Regions from separate parts of the Aerococcus tenax genome, predicted to be linked through region 1. Evidence: riboswitches for the same ligand, from Rfam matches in the RefSeq annotation. Region 1 holds a riboswitch; the other holds the start of a gene.
The links. A riboswitch is a leader RNA that binds a small molecule or an ion and turns the genes downstream of it on or off. The one in region 1 is predicted to bind thiamine pyrophosphate.
Positions count from the first base shown of each region.

Region 2: linked by a shared signal. The riboswitch ahead of DBT50_RS02555 (LuxE/PaaK family acyltransferase) and the one ahead of DBT50_RS00330 (hydroxyethylthiazole kinase) in region 1 are both predicted to bind thiamine pyrophosphate.

Region 1 covers NZ_CP127382.2:60,078-65,933, forward strand. Annotated here, with positions in the region: gene DBT50_RS00315 (hypothetical protein) at 52-633, opposite strand; gene nadC (carboxylating nicotinate-nucleotide diphosphorylase) at 917-1,792, shown strand; gene apf (aggregation-promoting factor) at 2,108-2,806, shown strand; TPP riboswitch at 2,952-3,050, shown strand; gene DBT50_RS00330 (hydroxyethylthiazole kinase) at 3,209-4,048, shown strand; gene thiD (bifunctional hydroxymethylpyrimidine kinase/phosphomethylpyrimidine kinase) at 4,035-5,483, shown strand.
Region 2 covers NZ_CP127382.2:566,957-572,812, forward strand. Annotated here, with positions in the region: gene DBT50_RS02545 (penicillin-binding transpeptidase domain-containing protein) at 1-1,564, shown strand, start outside; gene rpmG (50S ribosomal protein L33) at 1,673-1,828, shown strand; TPP riboswitch at 2,223-2,308, shown strand; gene DBT50_RS02555 (LuxE/PaaK family acyltransferase) at 2,370-3,407, shown strand; gene DBT50_RS02560 (acyl-CoA reductase) at 3,400-4,818, shown strand; gene DBT50_RS02565 (SDR family oxidoreductase) at 4,838-5,605, shown strand.

The DNA of each region.
Region 1 (5,856 bases):
AGTGTCTACTTTAAGGGGAGCATACCAGAAAGAACTGAGGGAGTTTTTGTGTTATTTGATTGGAAAACGGGGGAATTTATAAGGTAGGTGCTTGTTGAGGTACTTGAGGAAGAGGTAACCCAATTCAAAGTCCATCATCCCATGGAAGAGTGACGATACACCGAAGAGAATGAAGAGGGAGGCCCAGTAACCGTATTGGCCATCCAAACTGGTTAATCCGGCGGTTACAAAGCAATGGATAACGATCATTTCCCCCAGACCGTGTAAGCTGTTAATCCCAGCGTTAAAGAGGGTTCTTTTCCAAGGGTTCAAGACAAATTCATTGGACCGTTGCAGAGTATAGGCACCCACTAGGGTAAATAAGAGGTGGGAAACCGCCCGGAAGACCACTGGTAAGGGAAAACCTGCCATCAAGAAACCAAATGAGGTCGCTAGGGCCACAAATGCGGCTGAGGCTGGTGAAATAAAGAGTGCCATATCAATGGCGATATGAGAGCCCAGGGTCCAGGAAAAGGGACCAAAAGCGATTTTAATGGGACTAATCATAGGGATAATGATACCGATGGCTGTTAGTAAGGCTACGGTAGTCATTTTGCCCGTATTTTTTTTGCTAACTGAAATACTTTCTTTCATTGTAATCCTCCTTGAAGAATGAGTCCTAATATAATCGATATAAAACCAAATAATGATAAAAATTTAAAATTATCATAAGCTTAGCCTTTATTTTTGTCAAGTCTGTCTAAATTGATCACTTTTCGCATAAGGCTAGGGTTTTGCTGCCTTGGCTTATGGTATGATAGTAAAAACAGTATCAGCTTTCTTGGGCTTTTTAAGATCAGGAAAGTCAGTCCCTTTGGCTGGCTGAAAGCGGCTAGTCAGAGAATCAGAATAGAAAAAATGAGGAGGCGGTTTAGTGATGGCTAATCCAAAACAAGTGTCTAATTTTATAAATCTGAACCAAGATATTATTGATGAATTAATTACCCTCGCTTTTAAGGAAGATATTCCTTATGAAGACCTGTCGACCAATGCTATTTACCAGGGGCAAGCAGCCCAGGTAGAGCTCTTAGCTAAGCAAGCGGGAGTGATTTGTGGTTTGGATCTCTTCAAGCGGGTTTTCTTACATTTGGACCCTGAAGTTCAATTTGAGAGTCTGGTCCGAGATGGTGACCGCGTAGCTAAGCAAGAGACCCTGATGGTGATCAAGGCCTCCGTCAATACCCTCTTAAGTGGCGAACGGATTGCCCTTAACTTCCTTCAAAGAATGAGTGGGATTGCTACGGCTACCCGTCGTTTTGTAGATGCCTTAGAAGGCAGTGGGATAAAGTTACTGGATACCCGTAAAACTACCCCAGCCTACCGCCCCTTGGAAAAATATGCAGTCCGGGTAGGGGGCGGCTATAACCACCGTTACTCTCTATCTGACCAAATTATGCTCAAGGATAACCATGTTGCTGCTGCCGGTGGGGTCAAAGAAGCCATCCAAGCGGCTAAGGCCTATGCCCCTTTTGTGAAGAAGATTGAAATTGAAGTCGAGGACTTGGACATGGTCAGAGCGGCAGTGGAGGCTGGAGCTGATATTATTATGCTCGATAATATGGACCATGACACCATGGGGGAAGCCATTGCGATCATTAACGGCCAAGCGATTATAGAAGCTTCAGGCAACTTTACCTGGGACAATGTCACAGATTATAAGGACCTAGCCATTGACTATATCTCTAGTGGGGCCATTACCCATTCGGCCGGAATCTTAGATTTGTCCCTCAAACATTTGAAAGTGAGGAAGTAGGTCTGGGCCTCCTGAGGCAGAAATCTTTGATTTCTACTACTCATAGCTCAAGTTTTGCCCTGACTTTTGTTACAGCAAGGTTACAAGGCGACAGAAATGTTTCAGAAAATCCTTTTAAAATGTCAAAGTAATTAAAGGGCCTTAACAAGTCAGAAAATCCCTTTTCTTCGTCTGGAAGCCATGATAGTATATTTCATGTCGACGAGGGAAAGACCTCGTTGAGAGATAAAAATGAATCTGAATGATTAAGATGCTTAATCATATTAAATAGAAAAAAGAATGAACTTTGCATAGAAGAAAGGATTTTTATTACACATGAATATGAAGAAAGTTTTAGTAGGTACCTCAATCGCTTTATCAGCCTTAGTAAGTTTTGCTGCTGGGGAAACGACTGAAGCACACGCAGCTGAATGGCAAGCACGTTCAGTTGAAGAAATCAAAGCTGACTTCCAAAAATTAGATGACAACGAAAAAGTTTATGTCATTAAATCTGGTGACACCTTAAACGCTATTGCTCAAGCAGCAGATGTGAACACCAAAGAATTAGCTGAAATCAACAACATCGAAAATGCTAACTTAATCTTTCCAGGAACTAAATTAACCTTCAAATCTGACCAATCAGGTAAGGTTAATGAAGTTGAAGTAGAAAAACAAGGTCAAGCAGCTCAAGTTTACACCGTTGATGAAACTGCTGGTCAAACTTACCAAGCACCAGCAACTGTTCAAGCTGCACCAGCTGCTGCTCCAGCACCTGCACCAGCTCCAGCTCCAGCACAAAGCGCTTACACTGGTTCTTCTTCATCCGCTAAAGAAATCATTGCTCAACGTGAATCTGGTGGTTCATACTCAGCAACTAACGGCCAATACATCGGACGTTACCAATTAAGCGCTTCTTACTTAAACGGTGACTACTCCCCAGCTAACCAAGAACGTGTGGCTGACCAATACGTAGCCGGTCGTTACGGTTCATGGGACAACGCTTTAGCATTCTGGAACGCTAACGGTTGGTACTAAGATAAAAAGAGTGTAACAGTCACACCAAAGGACGAAACCATTAACTCCGGCTCACTGGGCTGGAGTTTTTTTATTTATCTCAGCTTTCATAAGGAGTTTAAGCGCTTCGCCTTGAATAGGTAAGCGGTTTCTGCTATAGTTAGAAAGTACTCACAAGAGGTGCTTTTGCTGAGATAGGTGGAAACCTGGACTCTTTGAACCTGAGAAAGTTAAGACTTGCGTAGGGATGTGAGAATTCAAATATCGTTATAAGGCACAGCCAAGCTTTTGCTAAAGCCTAACGATAAGAAGTCCTGCAAAGTACACGAAGTGGAGTATACTTTGCAGGGCTTTTTTTCTGTCTAGAAGTAAAAGACCTGCAGAGAAAATGTGTAATCTAAACAGAATAAGAGAGATGAGTCAATGTCTAAAAAAACAAGCATTCCCTTTGCGAAATATAGTCAGCAGGTCAAGGAGAAAGCCCCGCTGATCCAAGTTTTAAATAATTATGTCACTATCCATGATGTGGCCAATGTGATTTTGGCCAGTGGCGGGCGTCCCGTGATGACCGATAACTTACCTAATAGTCAGGATGTGGTCAAGACAGCTGACCTTTTGCTATTGAATGCCGCTAGTCCCAGACCTAATCAGGAATTGTTGGACCTCGCCGCCATAGCGAAAAATGACTACCATCCCGTGGTCTTAGATCCAGTGGGGGTTTCAGCTATGCCGTCTAAATTAAAGCTCTGTCAAGATCTGATTGACCGGGATCTAGTAAGCGCGGTAAAGGGGAATGCTTCGGAAATTCGAAGCCTCCTCTTTGAAAAAAGCCAAGGATCTGGGGTTGACCTGGGTCCTGGAGACGAGGTGACCTTGGCTAACCTGGCTGATTTTGCCCCGGCCTTTAAAGCTTATGCCCTAGAAAAAGGAATTATCCTAGCCATGTCAGGTCCGATTGACTTAGTGACTGATGGCGAACGGCTGGCAGTCATTGAAAATGGTCACCCCTGGATGGCTTCTTATACGGGATCAGGTTGCCAGTTAAGCGGCGTCTTAGCCAGTTTTTTAGCCGGTAATCCGGATGAGGATTCTTTTTACCTAGCTACAGCAGCTATGATTAGCTATGGGGTGGCGGGAGAAATCGCTGCTCAAGTGCTCCAGCCTTATGAGGGCAATGCCACTTATTCCAACCGGGTGATTGACCAGGTCTTCTTATTAGAGGCCAAAGAATTAGAAAGGAGAGCCAAGTATGACATTCAATAAAAATGATTTATTGGTCTATGCCATTACGCCCGACCGTTTTGATCATGACGAATTAATCCAGCAAGTCAAAGAGGTCTTAGCAGGTGGGGCGACGATTTTACAGTTACGTTTAAAGGACCATCCCTTTAAAGACCAAGAGGAGAAGCTGGATCTAACTAAAAAAATTAAAGCCCTCTGCCAAGAAGCAGGTGTCCCCTTTATTATTGATGATGATTATGAACTGGCCCTGGCGGTAGATGCTGACGGCCTCCATGTTGGAGAAGATGACCTGCCAGTCGACCAGGCTAGACAACTGCTCGGCCCGGAAAAAATTATCGGGGCTTCGGCTAAAAGTTTGGATGCCGCTCTAAAAGCCCAGGCGGCTGGTGCAGACTACTTGGGAGTTGGCGCCCTCTATCCGACCCAGTCTAAGGCCAATGCCCAAGGCACTAGTCTGACCACCTTGCGAGCTATTGCCCAAGGGGTGAATATTCCCATTGTAGGCATTGGTGGGATTAACTTAGATAATATGGCCAATTTACGGGACCAGGGGCTGGCCGGGGTGGCTCTGATTTCTGCTTTGTTTAAGGCGGAAAACCCCTACCAAGCGACTCAAGAAATCCGTAAAGCTGCTGAAAAGCTTTTTAAACTCCAAGCCGTCCTTACCATTGCCGGCTCAGATTCCAGTGGGGGAGCGGGTATTCAAGCGGACCTCAAGACCATGCAGGCCAATGGAGTCTTTGGCATGAGTGCTATTACTTCAGTGACCGCCCAAAATACTAGGGGTGTGACCGGGGTCTATGACCTCAGTCCCGAGGCCTTGGCTAGCCAACTCCAGGCTGTTTTTGAGGATATCCCTCCGGCTAGTGTCAAGATTGGCATGGTCTCCCAAGTGGAATTAGTAGAGGAAATCGCCAAAGCCCTTAAAAACTATCAGGCTAAATATGTCGTAGTAGACCCGGTCATGGTCGCAACGAGCGGGTCCAACTTGATCCAAGACCAAGCGGTACAGGTCTTGGCTGACCAGGTATTCCCGCTCGCTTGCTTAATTACTCCCAATATTCCTGAAAGCCAGGTCTTAGCAGGACAAGATATCCATTCGGCAGCCGATATGGAAGCCGCCGCTAAGAAAATTAGTCAGACCTACCAAGTCGCAGTCCTCTGTAAGGGCGGCCATCGAGTTAATGATGCTAACGATGTCCTGGTGACTCCTGAGGGCCAGGTCCACTGGTTTAAGGGCGAGCGGGTTGATAACCCCAATACCCATGGCACCGGCTGTACGCTATCCAGTGCCATTGCCAGCAACTTAGCCAAGGGGGATGACTTAGTTACTGCCATTGCTCGGGCTAAGACCTATCTCAGCCTGGCCCTTAAAGATCAATTAGACCTTGGCCAGGGGAGTGGGCCTTTGAACCATGGCTTTGGACTATTGACTTATTACCCCAGTGACCATTAATTGCCTTAACTTCCCTTGGCACATAGTTCCTAGTCTTTCAACCCTTCTACGAGGCTAGACCTGCTAGGGGAAGAGTATCTGTACACCGATAAGGGTCATGATAGCTTGTCATGGCCTTTTTTCTATATTTAGAAAAGGGTCTATCTGTTTTTAAAAAGAGTGTTTATTCCTAACATTGTGAAAACAAACACATATTTTCTCTTTTTAATTAAAATATAAAAATATTCTTTTAAAAGCTGTAAGCGATTACAAGGCTAAATTACTAATGTTTAAGTGATTGTAAGCGGTTGTGGGTAAAAAGAAAAACAAAAAAGAACTTGCTTTTTAATTGTGAATAATTTAACATAATAGCCATAAAGATGAAAGTCATTAA
Region 2 (5,856 bases), 510 kb from region 1:
GAAGCAATTATCCTACGTCTCTGAAGAGGATATCAATTTTTCTGGGGATGATCTCGAAGCGGTTCTGATTTATAAGCGCATGAATGGGGCCTACGCCCTCACACCAACCTTGATTAAAAACAAGGATGTCAGCAATGAAGAAATTGCCCTGGTCAGTGAGCATAGTAATGAAATGCCTGGGGTCAATACCACCATGGATTGGCGCAGAGAATATCCACAAAAAGATTTACTCCGTTCAGTAATCGGTAGCGTGACTTCTGAAGAAGAAGGATTGCCGAGTGATAAGGCTGAATACTACCTGGCCCAAGGTTATGCCCGCAATGACCGGGTCGGTAAGTCTTACCTGGAAGCCATGCATGAAGATATCCTGCACGGCGCCAAGACCAAGTACGAAACTGAAATTAACCAAAGAGGCGAGGTCGTTAGAACCGACAAGGCATATCCTGGCTCCATGGGAAATACCGTTCAACTGACCATTGATACTGATTTTCAAAAGAAAATTGAAGAAATTTTGGAAGGCTACTTGCACGGGTCAAGTACCGGTAAAAATAATTCCATCTATGTGGTAGCCAGTGACCCTAATAATGGGGAGATCCTGGCCATGGCTGGTAAATACCGCAATGAACATGGCGAAATCATTGACGACGCCCTGGGAACTATTAATTCATCCTTTACCATGGGATCTACAGTCAAAGGAGCCACAGTTGGGGCCGGTTACCATTATGGCGTCTTAAAACCGGGTCAAGAAAATATCTTTATTGACCAACCGCTTTACTTTACTGGGACACCAAGGAAGGCTTCCTGGTGGGCAGCCCACAATACTAGCCCCGTTCCTATTAATGATGTCATGGCTCTGGCAAGGTCTTCCAATGTCTATATGATCCGGACTGCCATGGCTATCGGGGGCTTACCCAACTATGAAGCAGGGATGTCCTTGGCTGGTTTAGATCCAGAAACGGGTAATAAGTTGCGTAATTTTTACCATCAATTTGGTTTAGGAAGCTCGACCGGTATTGACCTACAAAATGAAGTGACTGGTCTGGAAGGTGAAGGGGGTAACCCTGGTAACTATATTGACTTGGCTTTTGGTCAATATGATACCTATACGCCCATGCAATTGAACCAATATGTCGCAACTATCGCTAACGGTGGTAAACGCTATGCCAGCCATGTGCTTAAACAAGTGCTCAGAGAAAATGGTGAGCATGAGTCTGACACCCCTCAAGTGGTTTATCAAAACCAACCTAAATTGTTGAATGCCGTACAATTAAGTCCAGAAGAACTGGGACGAATTCAACAAGGTTTCTGGTCAGCAGCCAACCATCCGCAAGGTCTCTCATATAATGAATTTAGAGGCTTCCCGGTGACTATTGCTGCTAAAACTGGTACGGCGGAAACAGGGACCGAAGGGATAATTAACTCGACCTTTGTTTCTTACGCGCCTTACGAACAACCTAAGATTGCCTTATCGGTAGTCATTCCTGAAATTAGTGCCTCAGCTTATGATAAGACAGCAGAAGTTATTGGACATAAAGTCTTGGATGCCTATTACCATAAAAAATAATTAAAGGGCATTTTTATAAAAAGTTTGAAAAGCACTGAGAACTATGGTAGACTTTTAAGGTATGATTAAAAATCTATGATAAATTATTGATCTGATGGAGGGAAAATAATGCGTATTAACATTCTTTTAGAAAATACGGAACTTAAGGGCGAACGCATTTACTTAACAGAAAAAAATCGTCGTAACAACCCTGACCGTATCGAATTAAAAAAATATAGTCCAAAATTACGTAAAGTATGCTTATTTAGAGAAGTTAAAAAATAGAAATATTTCTATTGCTAAAAAGAGAATGTGCCGATAGTCTTCAGACTATTGCTCGATTTGCTGATATTCGTTGGAAGCTCTTATTCAGTTAAGGCTGAGATTGCTTTTAGAATGACATTTTCTTTTTAGACATTAATATAGTGAAAAGAGGCTGGAAAACTTTCCAGCCTCTTTTTAAAAGCTTTCTAATCGAAATAGCTTGCAAAAATCTGACCTGAGCTAGTTGAATTAACTATGGAAGGCAATCGAAAGTCTATCGCACATAATTCCTTCATGAATATCAGGGCTTTTTTACTTTTAGCACACTTTCCTCCTTACAAGTCATTTTTTATGAAATCATTAAAAAAAACCTTACATATTGATGCTATGTAAGCGCTATGATAAAATCTATGTGAATTGAGATTCGGGGTGCCGGATGGCTGAGAATATACCCGTAGAACCTGATCAAGTTATTGCGTAGGGAAATCTATTCAACGGGAGAAGGCTACTGTCGTCTTGAACTCAAGAGGATAGTGGCCTTTTTATTTTGTAGGAGGGAAAAATGAAAAAGATTATTAAACATTTTATAGAGCATCCCGAAGAAAAAGAAAATTTTAATGATATGGCTCTACTTTTATTTGAATATTTATATAAACATAATCAAGATTATCAGCAATTCTGTCAAAGAAGAGCTGTAGGGATAAGACAAGTGCGTCATTGGAAGGACATCCCGGCAGTGTCAACCGACGCCTTTAAAAATGCATTTCTGAGTGCAACACCACATGAACAATGTTCGCGTATATTTATGACAAGCGGGACGACGACAGGAATCAGTGGAAAACACTATCATAAAGATCTAGGAATTTATGATTTGTCTGCCTTGTTAGGTTTCAAGCAGTATGTCACTGATCAATGTTTACCTACGGCAATTCTTTTTCCTAATGAAGAAGAGATGCCTAATTCTTCACTGGCTCACTATTTAGAAATATTGAAGGCTAATGGTCAGCCGGATTCCATGCATTTTATCACTGAGAAAGGCCTAGAAGTCGCTGCTTTAAAAGAATGGCTAATAGCGCATCAAAAGCAACCAGTAATTATTTTAGGAGCTAGCTATAGTTTCGTACACTTGTTTGAAGCTTTAAGCCAAGGAGAAGTGCTTCCGATCCATCCGGATAGTCTATTATTTGATACGGGTGGGTTCAAAAATTTTTCTAAGGTTTATCAGCTAGATACTTTTTATCAAAAGCTGCTTTCGGTTTTTCCGGTAAGAACAAATCCAGTGAATATGTATGGTATGACAGAATTATCCACAGAATATTATACCCAGTTTGCTTTTGATAAAGTGCTATTAAAACGAGGGCCACATTGGATAAAATACAAAATTATTGACCCCGCGACGGGTCTAGAGGTTGAGCAAGGGAAACCAGGTTTACTCGTTCATATTGATTTAGCAAATATTAATTCTGTCCCTGCTATTCAAACAGGGGACTTAGCCATTGACCATGGAGAAGGGTTTGAATTATTGGGACGAGTAAAAAATGGAGAGCCTAAGGGCTGCTCGATAGCAGCTAAAGATTGGTTAGAGGGTCACCATGATTGACATAAACTGTGGCTATTTGCCGCCTATAGTAAATGACCTTGCTATTGAAAACCGTGAACTGATATTTGATTCAATACGGATCCAAGTCCCAGCTCCTAATGTTGAACAGTTAAAAATAATGATAGAACGCATGAAAAATGATACTTCTGAAATTAGTTTAACAGAAACCGTAGTAGCTATCGATAAGGCGATCCTTTGTTTATTAGATCGCCAGAATTCTCTTAGAAAGAAATATGAAAAAATACTTCCTATTGTTACCGGCTATGATTCAGAAATTCTACGCTTAGCTTTAACTAAATTTTTATTGAATTTTAGGCAACATGAGTTAAGGCGCTGGCTAGCTGAAAATTTTGAAAATCCTAATATTTTAGAAGAATTTGTGCCCAGAATACATGGAGGATATAGTCGCGCTTTTGCCCCTCAATTGTGTGCGCATATATGGGCAGGAAATGTGCCTGCCTTACCCTTATGGAGTTTGGTCGCTAATTTATTAGTGAAAGGGAAGCTAATTGGAAAAGTATCTTCTAGTGAACCGAGTTTTATTGGCTTATTTTGTCAATTACTGATTCGAATTGAGCCTAAATTGGCTAATAAATTAGCAATCCTTTCCTGGCAGGGAGGAGATAAGGAGCGTGAGCAAACCTTAATTGATTCTTCTGATTGTGTCCTTGCTTATGGAAATAATCAAACTATGGCAGCTATTCAAGCCAAGCTGTCACCAACAAGTCATTTCATTGCTTTTGGCAATAAATTGAGTTTTGGACTTATTCATCATCAAGTATTAAATGCTGAAAAAGTAAATCATATCGTCCATGAAGCAGCTAAAGCAGTCGTTTATTATGATCAACAAGGATGCTATTCCCCTCAGATTTATTTTGTGGAAGGAGGAGGTCAAGTTTCTCCCAGGGAGTTTGCCCTCATGTTAGCAGGAGAATTAAGAGCTTATGAAAATCGTTATCCACTCAGAAAGTTATCGCTCGAAGAAGCTTACTTACGATCTCAGTGGCGCGAAAAAATCGAATGGCAGGGAGGGTGTGAGATCTTCCCAGCTCATCCTGAGAAGTGGTTAGTGACTTATAGCCAAGCATTGACTTTCAGTCCTTCGCCTTTGTCTCGCGTGATACAAGTGATTGCTGTAGATCAATGGGAGGATATTGATAATTTACTAGTGAATAAATTATCCATTTTACAGAGCGTAGGGGTAGCAGCTCCTACAGAAAGTTTATTTAAAATGGCTAACCATTGGGGAAAATTAGGGGTTACTCGCGTAACGAGTCTATCTGCGATGATGCAAGTCCATTCAGCTTGGAATTCTGATGGTTATTCCCTACTAAGAGAATTAGTTCGAATAGTAGATATTGACTCTGCTTCTCTTAGAGATTCTGAACGCTGGAATTCCTATAGAGATTAGAAATGAAGGAGTGAGTAATTTGCTGGCTGGAAAAGTTGTTTTAATTAGTGGATCAAGTCGAGGGATTGGGGCCGGAATTGCAAAAGCTTTTGCAAAAGCAGGCGCTAATGTCGTCATTAATTATCGCAAAAGTGAAGATCATGCAAAAGCGGTGGCAGAATATTGTACCTCTCAAGGTGTTCAAGCTATTCTCGCTAAGGGAGATGTTACAAGGCAAGAAGGAGTCCATCAGGTTGTTAAAAAAGCATTAGATAATTTCGGTCGTCTTGACGTTTTAGTAAATAATGTCTTTTCTCCTTTTCAATTCGATGCCGAGAAAAGGAAGAAAGTTTGGCAGCTTTCTTGGGAAGACTATGAAAGGCAGCTTAAAGGGGGCTTAAAATCAACTTATCTACTCACCCAAGCGGTTTTAGATACTATGATGGAAAATAATTCAGGCAGTATCATCAATATGGTATCTAATTTGGTTGCTGATCCTGTTGTCCCCTATGCGGATTACATCACTACTAAGGCCGGCATTGTTGGCTATACGAAAAGCATGGCTAAGGACTTAGGTGTCTTTAATATTAGGGTGAATGGTGTAGCACCAGGTTTGGTCTATCCAACAGATTCAACTAAAACAACGAAAGAAATATTGAAAGAAAAGATTATTGAATCAACTCCTTTAGCTCGAATGGTTCAAGTCGATGATGTAGTTGGTCCAGTATTATTTTTAGCTTCAGATTGGAGTAGGATGATGACCGGGCAAATATTATACGTTGATGGTGGCTTAGTAATGCACGGTTAAATTTTTGCCCGTGTAGGAGAAATATAAAAACGACTTGTGTATAGTCCCCCCCAAGACTTGGACCAAGCATTCAAGTCTTGGGGGTTATTTTCATGGCTAAATATTCCTTATCATTTACTAGCAGATTATACTACCAAAAATATCGCTAAGTGCTATTCAAACAAGATACAATCTTATCAACTTTCCTATGAAGAAGGAGAACGTTTAGCAGTATAATGAAAGCTACCAAGCTAAATTACCTTGTGGGTCCC